One region of the Pseudomonas sp. SDO5522_S412 genome, then DNA from elsewhere that is predicted to be linked to it. Evidence: predicted binding sites of a transcription regulator. Region 1 holds the regulator's gene; each other region holds the start of a gene.
The links. Region 1 encodes FliA, which starts transcription of late flagellar genes. Its sites were predicted from a motif close to CTAAAGTTTNNNNNNNNNNNGCCGNTAA; they were not measured.
Positions count from the first base shown of each region.

Region 2: the regulator FliA is predicted to act here: its motif matches at 2,584-2,611, upstream of ACW9I6_RS04865 (methyl-accepting chemotaxis protein).
Region 3: the regulator FliA is predicted to act here: its motif matches at 1,699-1,726, upstream of ACW9I6_RS03240 (methyl-accepting chemotaxis protein).

Region 1 covers NZ_JBSVWQ010000079.1:18,968-23,158, reverse strand. The annotation lists gene flhA (flagellar biosynthesis protein FlhA) at 1-2, shown strand, start outside; gene flhF (flagellar biosynthesis protein FlhF) at 14-1,330, shown strand; gene fleN (flagellar synthesis regulator FleN) at 1,451-2,284, shown strand; gene fliA (RNA polymerase sigma factor FliA) at 2,281-3,021, shown strand; gene ACW9I6_RS17365 (chemotaxis response regulator CheY) at 3,192-3,566, shown strand; gene ACW9I6_RS17360 (protein phosphatase CheZ) at 3,585-4,191, shown strand, end outside.
Region 2 covers NZ_JBSVWQ010000011.1:43,908-48,098, reverse strand. The annotation lists partial or broken gene ACW9I6_RS04875 (cache domain-containing protein) at 49-870, opposite strand; gene ACW9I6_RS04870 (Na+/H+ antiporter family protein) at 941-2,260, opposite strand; gene ACW9I6_RS04865 (methyl-accepting chemotaxis protein) at 2,655-4,191, shown strand, end outside.
Region 3 covers NZ_JBSVWQ010000007.1:21,870-26,060, forward strand. The annotation lists gene ACW9I6_RS03240 (methyl-accepting chemotaxis protein) at 1-1,640, opposite strand, end outside; gene ACW9I6_RS03245 (aldo/keto reductase) at 1,806-2,801, opposite strand; gene ACW9I6_RS03250 (LysR family transcriptional regulator) at 2,920-3,837, shown strand; gene ACW9I6_RS03255 (AraC family transcriptional regulator) at 3,828-4,191, opposite strand, start outside.

The DNA of each region.
Region 1 (4,191 bases):
GAGGTAGTGGGATATGCAAGTGAAGCGTTTTTTCGCCGCCGATATGCGTCAGGCCATGAAACTGGTACGTGATGAGTTGGGCGCCGACGCTGCGATTATCGGTAACCGTCGTATTGCCGGCGGTGTGGAGCTGACGGCTGCCCTGGATTACAAACCCTCGGCCCTGGCGCCGCGCGTGCCGAACATGGAACTGGAAGACGAGCTGCGCAAGACCGCTTCACGCATTGTCTCGGCCCAGGCTGAACTGAGCATGCGTGGCGACAGCGACGCCTCCACCAATCGCCAGCTGTTTGCCGGGCTGCCGTTGACCGCGTCCGAGCCGCTGGTAGAGCCGACTTTTGTTGAACCACCGCGTCCTGCTGCGCCAGCCCCGGCGCCGGCGGTAGACCAGCGGGTGTTCGACTCGATGCGTTTCGAACTCAACGGCCTGCGTGAACTGCTGGAAGTGCAGCTGGGTTCGCTGGCCTGGAACCAGTTGCAGGGCAGCCAGCCACAACAGGCCAACCTGTGGCGTCGCCTGCAACGCATTGGCCTTTCCGGCCCGTTGTCCCGCGACCTGCTGCAACTGACCACGCAAATTGAAGAACCTCGCCAGGCCTGGCGCATGCTCCTGGCCCACCTGGCGCGGATGATCGTCACCCCGGAAATCGAACCCCTGGAAGAAGGCGGTGTGATTGCCATGGTCGGCCCGGCCGGCATGGGCAAGACCACCACCCTGGCCAAGCTGGCCGCACGTTACGTGCTCAAGTACGGCGCCCAGAACATCGCGCTGGTGAGCATGGACAGCTACCGCATCGGCGCCCAGGAACAACTCAAGACCCTGGGCCGCATCCTCAATGTGCCGGTGACCCACGTCGACCCGGGCCAGTCCCTGGCCAACGCCCTCGACCCATTGCTGCGCAAGCGCGTAGTGCTGATCGACACCGCCGGCCTGCAAGCCAGCGACCCGGCCCTGCGCATGCAGCTGGAAAGCCTGGCCGGGCGCGGGATCAAATCCAGAAACTATTTGGTGCTTGCCACTACCAGCCAGAAGCAGGTATTGACCGCCGCCTACCACAGCTACAAGCGCTGCGGGCTGGCGGGTTGCATCCTGACTAAACTGGATGAGACGGCAAGCCTGGGCGAAGTATTGAGCCTGGCAATCAGTCATGAATTACCGGTCGCCTACCTGACCGACGGGCCGCGAATCCCGGATGATCTGCATCTGCCGCGCCGTCATCAGTTGGTCAGCCGGGCTGTCAGCGTGCAAATGCAGGAAGAACCCAGTGAGGAAGCTATGGCTGACATGTTTGCTGACCTCTACCACAGCCCGAACAAGCGAGTTGGGTGAGGCATCATGGCTTTCTATTTAAAAATGACAGTGAAAAGTATCTACATCGATGGCCTGCCAGCAGTTCGCGCGGCCAACTTATGTAGCCTGCGTCTAAGCAAGACAAGGTAAAGAAATAAAATGGGCAGCATGCATCCCGTACAGGTGATCGCGGTGACCGGCGGCAAAGGTGGCGTCGGGAAAACTAACGTGTCAGTGAATTTGTCCCTGGCCCTGGCAGAGCTTGGCCGTCGCGTCATGCTGCTGGATGCTGACCTGGGGCTGGCGAACGTCGACGTTCTGCTGGGACTGACGCCCAAACATACCCTGGCCGATGTCATCGAAGGCCGCTGTGAGCTGCGCGACGTACTGTTGCAAGGCCCCGGCGGGATTCGCATCGTGCCGGCCGCTTCCGGCACCCAGAGCATGGTGCACCTGAGTCCGGCGCAACATGCCGGCCTGATTCAGGCGTTCAGCGACATTGGCGACAACCTCGACGTACTGGTGATCGACACCGCCGCCGGGATCGGCGAGTCGGTGGTCAGTTTCGTGCGCGCAGCGCAGGAAGTGTTGCTGGTGGTGTGCGACGAACCCACCTCGATCACCGACGCCTACGCCCTGATCAAACTGCTCAACCGCGACTACGGCATGAACCGCTTCCGCGTGCTGGCCAACATGGCCCAAAGCCCGCAGGAAGGGCGGAATCTGTTCGCCAAGTTGACCAAGGTCACGGATCGCTTCCTCGATGTCGCCTTACAATACGTTGGCGCAGTTCCTTACGACGAGTGTGTGCGCAAGGCCGTGCAAAAGCAGCGTGCGGTCTATGAAGCGTTCCCTCGTTCGAAGTGCGCATTGGCGTTCAAGGCTATTGCCCAGAAGGTCGATACCTGGCCGTTGCCCGCCAATCCCCGGGGGCATCTGGAGTTTTTCGTCGAGCGATTGGTGCATCAGACGAGCGCAGGACCGGTGCTATGACAGCCAGCGGCTACAACCTTTACAAGAAGTCGGCACGTGACAGTCAAGTCGAATTGATCGAGCGCTATGCGCCCCTGGTCAAGCGCATTGCCTATCACCTGCTGGCGCGCTTGCCTGCCAGCGTGCAGGTCGAGGACTTGATCCAGGCCGGGATGATCGGCCTGCTTGAAGTGTCGACCAAGTACGACGCGAGCAAGGGCGCGAGTTTCGAGACATACGCGGGTATCCGTATCCGTGGGGCCATGCTCGATGAAGTGCGTAAAGGTGATTGGGCGCCGCGATCAGTGCACCGCAATACGCGGATGGTGAGTGACGCAATTCGCTCAATTGAAGCAAAAACCGGTCGCGACGCTAAAGATCATGAAGTTGCGGCCGAACTCCAATTGAGTCTCGACGATTACTACGGGATTTTGAACGATACCTTGGGCAGCCGGCTGTTCAGTTTCGACGACCTTTTACAGGACGGCGAACATGAAGGGCTGCACGAGGACGGCGCGAGTGCCCATCTCGAACCGTCACGGGACCTGGAAGATGAACGCTTCCAGAGCGCGCTGGCGGACGCGATAGCCAATTTGCCGGAGCGTGAGCGACTGGTGTTGGCGCTGTACTACGACGAAGAGCTGAACCTCAAGGAAATCGGTGAGGTCCTGGGGGTCAGCGAATCGCGGGTCAGCCAGTTACACAGCCAGTGCGCGGCCCGCTTGCGGGGGCGTTTGGGAGAGTGGCGAGCGCGCTGACAGGCAGTGTGGGGACACTGCGAACGATACCGTCCAGGCCCTGCGCCCGGACGGGCTTGGCCCGTGGTGCGCCCCCGGTAGTCCTTTTTGTGTAACGCCTGTTGATTGATATGGCGCGCCCAGGTGCTGGGCGCGTTTAAGACTGCTTGGAGGTCGAATTGGACAAGAACATGAAAATCCTCATCGTTGATGACTTCTCAACGATGCGGCGGATCATAAAAAACCTGTTGCGTGACCTTGGGTTCACTAACACGGTCGAGGCGGATGACGGTATTACGGCGATTCCGATCCTCAACAGCGGGAGCATCGACTTTCTGGTAACGGACTGGAACATGCCGGGCATGACCGGTATCGATCTGCTGCGCCACGTGCGCGCTGATGAAAAACTGCGCAGCCTGCCTGTGCTGATGGTGACCGCTGAAGCCAAGCGTGAACAGATCATCGAAGCCGCCCAGGCCGGGGTCAACGGCTACGTGGTCAAGCCATTCACTGCACTGGCCTTGAAAGAGAAGATCGAAAAGATCTTCGAACGCATCGGTCATTGATGCTGCCACGGGGGAGCTATGGAGCATAAAGAATCATCGCAGGCCGACTTTGAGTCGACCCTGAAAAAACATGCTCATCAACTCGTCGAAAGCCTTGAAAGAGGCCAGTTCGGCGACGCGGTGCAGTTGATCCATGAGCTCAACCAGACCCGTGACCGCGGCCTGTACCAGGAAGTGGGCAAGCTCACCCGTGAGTTGCACAGTGCGATAGTCAATTTTCAGATTGACCCGCACATGCCCCAGGCCGAGGAAATCTCGCAGATCACGGATGCCACCGAACGCCTGTCCTACGTGGTCAGGCTGACTGAGGCGGCGGCCAACCGCACCATGGACCTGGTGGAAAACGCCACGCCTCTGGTCAACGGTATGGCCAGTGAAGCCAAGGCCCTGAGCACTGACTGGGGCCGGTTCATGCGTCGGGAAGTGGGCGCTGAGGAGTTTCGTGAGTTGGCGCGTCGGGTCGAGGGCTTTTTGTCCCGCAGCGAGCAGGAAAACCGCACGGTTTCCAGCAACCTCAATGACATTCTGCTGGCCCAGGATTACCAGGACCTCACCGGTCAGGTGATCAAGCGTGTGACCCAACTGGTCACCGAAGTGGAAAGCAACCTGCTCAAACTGGTGTTGA
Region 2 (4,191 bases), on a different contig from region 1:
CTGGGAGGTCATCTCGGTGATCTGGCGTACCAGGCTGTGGATCTTGTCGACAAAGCGGTTGAAAGAGCCTGCCAGTTCGCCAAGCTCGTCCTGGCTGGTGATGGCCAGGCGGCGGGTCAGGTCACCCTCACCGGCGGCGATGTCGTCGAGGTTGATCTTCATCAGGTGCAACGGCCGCAGGATGGTATTGGCCACCAGCATGCCCACGGCGGCAATCACCAACAGCACCACCACGGCAATGCCGATGATGCTCAGCACCACGCCTTCCATGCGTTTCTCCACCTTGGCCTGAACCTCGGCAACCTGGGCGTCGATGCCATCCAGGTTCACCGAGGTACCGATCACCATGTCCCACTTGGGCAAGTATTCGGTGTAGCCAAGCTTGGGCACCAGCTCGGTCTGGCCGGGCTGCGTCGAGCTGTATTGCAGGTAGTGGGTGCCGTCCTTGCCGACTTTCACCAGGTCGCGGTTGACGTAGACGCCGTTCGGGTCGCGGTTGTCCTTGAAGCTTTTGCCGACGCCGTCCGGGCTGTTGCCCTTGAACAGGCGAATGGTCTCGGAGTCGTAGCCGAAGAAATAACCGTCCTTGCCATAGCTGATGTTGGACAGCAGCTTGACCACTTGCGCCCGTGCGGCCGTATCGCCTTGGGCGGCAGCGTCGTACAGCGGCTTGATGGTGGTCATGGCCACCTCGACGTAACCGCGCAAGGTGGTCTTGGCGTCGTTGAGCAGGTTCTGACGGGTTTCTTCAACCTCGTTACGGGCCTGCTCCCGGAGGATCCAGACCGTGGTCAGGCTGATGATCACGGCAAACAACAACACGGGCAGGACAGCAAGGGACAGTACTTTGGCCTTTAGACTCAGACGCATGGCTCTTCTCTCTTGAGGGACAACTCAAGAGGTTAACGGCTAGTTACAATAAATCTGTAGGACAATCCCGTCAGAGCGTCATCGCGGCAAACCAGCCAAACGCCAGCAGCGGAATGTTGTAGTGCAGGAAGGTCGGCACCACGGTGTCCCAGATATGGTGGTGCTGGCCATCGATGTTCAAACCGGAAGTCGGGCCCAGGGTGGAGTCCGACGCAGGCGAACCGGCATCACCCAATGCCCCGGCCGTGCCGACGATGCACACGATCGCCAGCGGGCTGAAGCCCAGCTGCACGCACAGCGGCACAAAGATCGCCGCCAGGATCGGCACCGTGGAAAACGACGAGCCGATGCCCATGGTCACCAGCAAGCCCACCAGCAGCATCAGCAGCGCGCCCACACCGCGGCTATGGCCGATAAACGCCGCGGAGGCTTGCACGAGTGTCTGCACTTCACCGGTGGCCTTGAGCACTTCGGCAAAGCCTGACGAGGCGATCATGATGAAGCCGATCATCGCCATCATCTTCATGCCTTCGGTGAACAGGTCATCGGTGTCGCGCCAGCGCACGATGCCCGACACCGAAAAGATCAGGAACCCGGCCAGGGCGCCAATGATCATCGAGTCCAGCCACAGCTGGATAATGAACGCCGCCGCAATCGCCAGGCCGGCCACCAGCAGGGTCAGCGGGTTGTAGTGCACCGCCACCTGCTCGACTCGCTCGATCTTCTCCAGGTCGTACACACGCTTCTTGCGGTAGCTGACAAACACCGCCACCAGCAAACCGACCACCATGCCCAGCGCCGGTAGGCCCATGGCATGGGTGACGTTGACCTGGCTGATGTCGACACCGCTCTTGGCCACGTTGGCCAGCAGGATCTGATTCAGGAAGATGTTGCCGAAGCCCACCGGCAGAAACATGTAGGGCGTGATCAGGCCGAAGGTCATGACGCAGGCGATGAGACGGCGGTCCAGCTGCAGTTTGGTCAGCACGTATAAAAGCGGCGGTACCAGCAGCGGGATAAACGCGATGTGGATCGGCAGGATGTTCTGCGAGGCGATGGCCACCACCCAGAGCAGACCGATCAGCAGCCATTTGACGTGACTGCCGCCCGTGGCTTCCTGGCGATCCACCAGCAGCAGGGCTTTATCGGCCAGCGCATGAGCCAGGCCGGATTTGGCAATCGCCACGGCGAACGCGCCGAGCAGCGCGTAGGACAACGCCACCGTCGCACCGCCACCCAGGCCGCTGTTGAACGCCTTGAGCGTCGCGTCGATACCCAGGCCGCCGGTCAGGCCACCCACCAGGGCGCCGACAATGATCGCGATCACCACATGCACGCGGGACAAGCTGAGCACCAGCATGGTGCCGACCGCGGCGATTACTGCATTAATCATCGTTACCTCAAGACAGAAAACATGAAAAAAGCACGCACCTGCCCGGGCTGCTGTCGGGAACGGCTGCCGCAAACCAGGTTTTAAGGGAGTTTTATTAGAGGGCGCGCACTTTGCAGCACCCGGCCTGCCTTGTCAAAAAAGTGGGGAGAAGGTTTGTCAGTGGTTAGGGGATTTGTCTGTGGCGAGGGGGCTTGTCCTGTGGCGAGGGGGCTTGTCCCCCGTTGGAGTGCGCAGCGCTCCCGCTTTTTTTGGGGCCGCTACGCAGCCCAACGGGGGACAAGCCCCCTCGCCACACAAACAGCTTTAAATTGATCGTTTGAATAAAGAAAATTTCCGAGCGGCCGATACAGGCAGATCGTCTCTGTCGTATCGAAAGGTTAAGGAAGGCTCCATGTCGCTCAGACAGCTGTCCATTCAATGGAAAATTACCCTGCTGGCCGGTCTTTGCCTGCTGGGCATCGTGACCTTGCTGGTAGGTCTCTCGCTGTACCGCATGGCGCAGAGCTCCGACCTGGTCAAGGCTTCCAGTATGGAAATGCTCGACGAAGCCGCCCAGGCGCGCATCGAAGCCCAGGGTGAGGTCCAGGCCTTGGGCATTCGCCAGCAGTTCATGGACGCCTATCAATACGGCCACGGTTTTTCCCGGCAGGTGTTGTTCCTGCGCGAACAGGCCGAGAAACGCTTCCTGGATGCCTTCGACCTGCGCGAAGACCTGACCCGGCAGGTCAAGGCCGCGCTGCAGGCCAACCCTGACCTGCTGGGCCTGTCCCTGGTATTCGAGGCCAACGCACTGGATGGCAAGGACGAATTGTTCGCCAACCAGCAAGAGCTGGGCAGCAACGACAAGGGCCGCTTTGCGCTGTACTGGTCCCAGCCGACTGCGGGCAAGCTGACTTCAATGTCGCTGCCCGAAAGCGACATGTCCGACACCAGCGTCGGACCCAGCGGCGAAAAAGCCAACGCCTGGTTCACCTGCCCGCGCACCACACTCAAGCCCTGCGTGATCGAGCCGTACTTCTATGTGATCGATGGGCAAAAGGTGCTGATGACCAGCATCGTCTTCCCGCTGATGGTCAACGGCAAAGTCATCGCCTCGCTGTCGGTGGACATCAACCTCAACAGCCTGCAAGCCGTCAGCCAGGGCGCCAGCCAGAAACTCTACGACGGCCAGACCAGCGTCAGCATCATCAGCCCGGTGGGCCTGCTGGCTGGCTACAGCCCGGACGCCGGCAAACTCAGCCAGCGCCTGGATGCCGTCGACACCGCCAACGGCGCGCAATTGATCAGTTCGCTTTCCACCAGCACCCAGACCCGCAGCGTGCGCACCGACCACCAACTCAAGGTGCTCGCGCCGTTCCAGCCGATCCCCGATGGCAAGCCGTGGGGCGTGTTGCTGGATGTTCCGGAAAAAGTCCTGGTGGCTCCGGCTGAAGCCCTGAAGTCCAAACTGGACGCCGATAACGCCAAGGGCACTCTGCTGGAACTGAGCCTGGGCCTGCTGGCAGCAATCGTCGGCCTGTTGCTGGTGTGGCTGATGGCCCGCAGCGTGACCCGGCCGATCCTCGGCGTGGCACGCATGCTGGAAGACATTGCCAGTGGCGAAGGTGACCTGACCCGCCGCCTGGCCTACGACAAACACGACGAACTCGGCGAATTGGCCGGCTGGTTCAACCGCTTCCTCGACAAGCTGCAGCCGATCATTGCCCAGGTCAAACGCTCAGTGCAGGACGCCCGTGGCACCGCCGACCAGTCGGCCGCCATCGCCACTGAAACCAGTGCCGGCATGGAGCAGCAATACCGTCAGGTCGACCAGGTGGCCACCGCCTCCCACGAGATGAGCGCCACCGCCCAGGACGTCGCCCGCAGTGCCGCGCAAGCCGCCCAGGCTGCCCGCGATGCCGATCAGGCGACGCGTGAAGGTTTGACCG
Region 3 (4,191 bases), on a different contig from region 1:
GAGGTGCTGGCCTGGGTGCGGGCGGCGAGGGCGCGGACTTCGTCGGCCACCACCGCAAAACCCCGGCCTTGTTCGCCGGCCCGGGCGGCTTCGATGGCCGCGTTGAGTGCCAGCAGGTTGGTCTGGCCGGCGATGGCGCCGATCACGCCGAGGGTTTCGGTGATGCGGGCGGCATCCTGGCGCATGTTTTCCACGGTGTGGGTGGCGCTGGAGACCTCGCCGATCAACGCGCTGACGCTGCGGGAAGCTTCGCCGACCACCACCCGCGAACGGTCGGCGTGCTCGTTGGCGCGCTGGGTGAACGCAGCCGTTTCGGCGGCGTTCTCGGCCACGGTGTCGGCGGTGGAACTCATCTCGGTGATGGCCGTGACGGTCTGGTCGGTTTCCGAGGCATGGCGGACCAGGATCTGGTTGGTCTGGGCCGACGTCTGCTGCAATTGCGCCAGGCTCGACGACATGGCGCCGGTGGCGAGGGTCACTTCTCCAATCATGTTTTGCAGGTAGACGATAAAGCGGTTCACCGAATGGCCAATCGCCCCCAGTTCATCCTCGGCGCGGATGGTGATGCGCCGGGTCAGGTCGGCATCGCCGTTGGACAGTGCGTCGATATTGGTCTTCAGCGCGGTCATCCGGTGCACCAGCTGGCGGATGGCGTACACCGCCAACAGCACCAACAGCAGGATCATCGGGATTTGCAGCATCGCCAACGTGCCCAGTACGTCATCACGTTGGGCGGTGATCAGCGAGGTCGGCAGCGCAGTGGCGAGGAACCACGGGGTGCCTTCGATCGGGCGCATGAAGAACGTGCTGGCCACGCCCTGGTTGTCGAACTCGCTGCGTTGCAGGGTTTGATCACGATGGGCCAGGCCGGCGCTGACCTGGGCGGCAAAGGCCGAGGTGCCGGCCAATTCGCTGATGTTCTTCAACACCACGGGGCCGCTGATGCGCGTGCTGTTGCTGATGATCTTGCCGTCGCCTTCGACGATCAGCATTTGCCCGCCGAGGTCTTTTTCCTTGCTGGCCACCAGGTCATTGAAGAAACCCAGGGTCACGTCGATGGTGGCGACGCCATAGGCTGCGCCGTCACGCTGGATCGCCATCGCGCAGTTGGTGCGTGGCTCCTGGCTGGCGTCATCCTTGTAGGCCGCCGCCCAGGCGCACTGGCCGCGGGGCGAAGCGAGGCCGCCCTTGTACCAGCTCTGGTCGTAGTAGTTGGGGGCCGCGTCGCTGTTCCAGAAGGTGTTCACCGCCAGCTTGCCCGAGGCATCGCGGTGCCAGAAGGTGCTGTGCTTGTTGCGCCCCGGCGTGCGCTGGTTGGGCAGGGGCCAGATGCCGCCGCCGAACACTTTCAATTCGCCGTACTGGTCCACCAGGCCTGGCAGCACCTTGTCGATGGCGTCGCTGTCCAGCAGCGGGATGGTTTGGGTGATGCTGCGTTGCTGGGCCTGAACCTTGTTCAGCTCGCCCTGGATCTGCTCGGCCACTTCGGCAATACGATTGAGGGCCACCTGTTCTTCGGTGTGGCGCAGCTTGGGGGCCACCAACTGTCCGATGCCCACCACCGTCAAGACGAATAACAACAGGACGAACAGCACCAGGAACAGGGTGTAGCGGGCTTGGATAGAGCGCAATGAGGGCATGGGGTCGTCCTTACGAAGCGTTTATTGTGCGACGCGGCTTTGTTAGAGCTTCGAAGGGCTATCGGCTTGGGACGGGCGAGCTTGAGGCACTATCGTGCAAGAAAACCCAGGGCAGGGATTTAAGGCGCGGAGCTGGCGAGCCAGCCCCGATCCGGCGTGGCAGGATTATTTGTCCAGCATCTGCATGACCGCTTCCGGGTAGCGCAGCCCGGCTGTGGCGTTGGCCGGGAAGATCGCCTCCAGCGCCGCCAACTCGGTCGGGCTGAGCTTGACCTCCAGTGCCGCGACGTTCTCTTCCAGGTATTTGCGTTGCTTGGTCCCCGGGATCGGGATCAGGTAATCCCCTTGCGCCAGCACCCAGGCCAACGCCAGTTGCCCGGCGGTCACGCCCTTGTCGGCAGCCAGGGCTTGTACCTGTTTCACCAGCAGCAGGTTCTTCGCAAAGTTTTCACCCTGGAAACGCGGGCTGAACCGGCGATAGTCATCCGCCGCAAAGTCATCCGGGCTTTTCAGCGCGCCGGTCAGGAAGCCGCGGCCCAGTGGGCTGTAGGGCACAAACGCGATTCCCAGGCGTTGGCAGGCCGCGAGGCAACCGTTGTCTTCCTGATCACGGCTCCATAACGAATATTCGCTTTGCAGGGCGCTGATGGGATGCACCCTGTGAGCGCGCTCCAGGGTAGCCGCCGACGCTTCACTCAAGCCCAGGTAACGCACCTTGCCTTGCTTGACCAGTTCGGCCATGGCGCCAACGGTTTCTTCAATCGCCACTTCGGGGTCGATGCGGTGCTGGTAATACAGGTCCAGGGTTTCCACGCCCAGGCGCTTCAAGGTGCCGTCGATGGCCTCGCGAATGTATTCCGGGCGGCCGTTGACGCCACGCAGTGCCGGGTTCGCCGGGTCGCGCACGATGCCGAACTTGCTGGCGAGGAACACCTGGTCGCGCTTGCCGGCGATGGCTTTGCCAATCAGTTTTTCGTTGGTATGGGGGCCGTATATGTCGGCGGTGTCCAGCAGGTTGATCCCCAGTTCCAGGGCGCGGTGCAGAGTGGCGATGGCTTCGGTGGTGTCGGTGCCGGTGGTGTAGAAATCGGTCATGCCCATGCAGCCGAGGCCGATGGCGGACACCTGGGGACCGTTTTTACCGAGTTGACGTGTGTGCATGGGTCCAGCTCCTGTGTGGGAAGGCCTCCATTGTTGCCCTCGACAAAAGCGGGATAAACCGGCTAAAACCGCTATCACTATTATGAAATTCTAAATAATCCCTGAAGGAAACCGGCCCGTGGACCGTTTTAATGCGATGCGAGTGTTCGTGCGGATTGTCGAACTGGGCGGGTTTGCCAAGGCGGCTGACAGCCTGCAACTGCCGCGTGCCTCGGTGACCATCCTGATCAAGCAACTGGAGGCGCACCTGGGGGTGCAACTGTTGCAGCGCACCACACGCCAGGTCAGCCCGACCCTGGACGGTGCCGCCTACTACCAGCGTTGCGTGAGCCTGCTGGCGGACCTTGAGGAAACCGAGGCGGTATTCTCCACCAGCCGACGAAACCCGCGCGGCACGTTGCGTATCGATATGCCGTCCGGGATCGGGCGTTTCCTTGTGATTCCGGCAATGCCCGAGTTCACCACACGTTACCCGCAGATTGATCTGGAAATCGGCCTCAACGACCGCCCGGTGGACCTGATCCGCGAAGGCGTTGACTGCGTGTTGCGCGGCGGGCTGGCGCTGGACGAGTCGCTGGTGGCCCGGCCGCTGGCGATGATGGATCAGGTGACCTGCGCCAGTCCCGGCTACTTGCAGCAGTTCGGCGTGCCATCGACGCTGGATGAGTTGGCCGGCCATCAAGTGGTGGAGTATTTCTCCAGCACCAGCGGCAAACGCTATGGCCTGGAGTTTCAGATCGGCAGCGACATCCGCTTGGTCGACCTGCCCAAGCAAGTGGCGGTCAACAGTGCCGATGGTTACCTGGCGGCCTGTGAGGCGGGTTACGGCCTGGTACAGACGCCGTACTACCACGCCGTTCGCCAGTTGGAAGCGGGCACGCTGGTGGAGGTGCTGGCGCATCAGCCGCCGCCCAGGTTACCGCTGACGGCGCTGTACCCGCCGCATCGCCAGCTGTCGCAACGGGTGCGGGTGTTTGTCGATTGGCTGGTGGAGTTGTGTGCCCGGCCGGGCAATGGGTTGCAGCGTCAACCTTGAGCCTTGCGGTAGGCGCCGGGCTGGAAGCCGGTGACCTTATGGAAGGCCCGGGTAAACGCCGCCACCGATTGATAACCCACGGCGAGGGACACGTCCGCTACGGTCTGGTCCTGCTTGAACAGTTGGCAGGCGTGGCGCACACGCATCATCAGCAGCACTTGCCCCGGCGACTGCCCGCACAGTTCATTGAAGCGCTTGAAGAACGCCGAGCGCGACAGGCCGGTGCAGGCCGCCATGCTTTCCAGGGTCCAGGGCTCGGCCGGGCGTGCGATCAACTGCTCCAGCAGGTTGGCAAATGCCGGTTGCCGAGCCAGCGCCGCCAGGCCGCCGAGGTCGGTGTTGTCCAGCACCTGT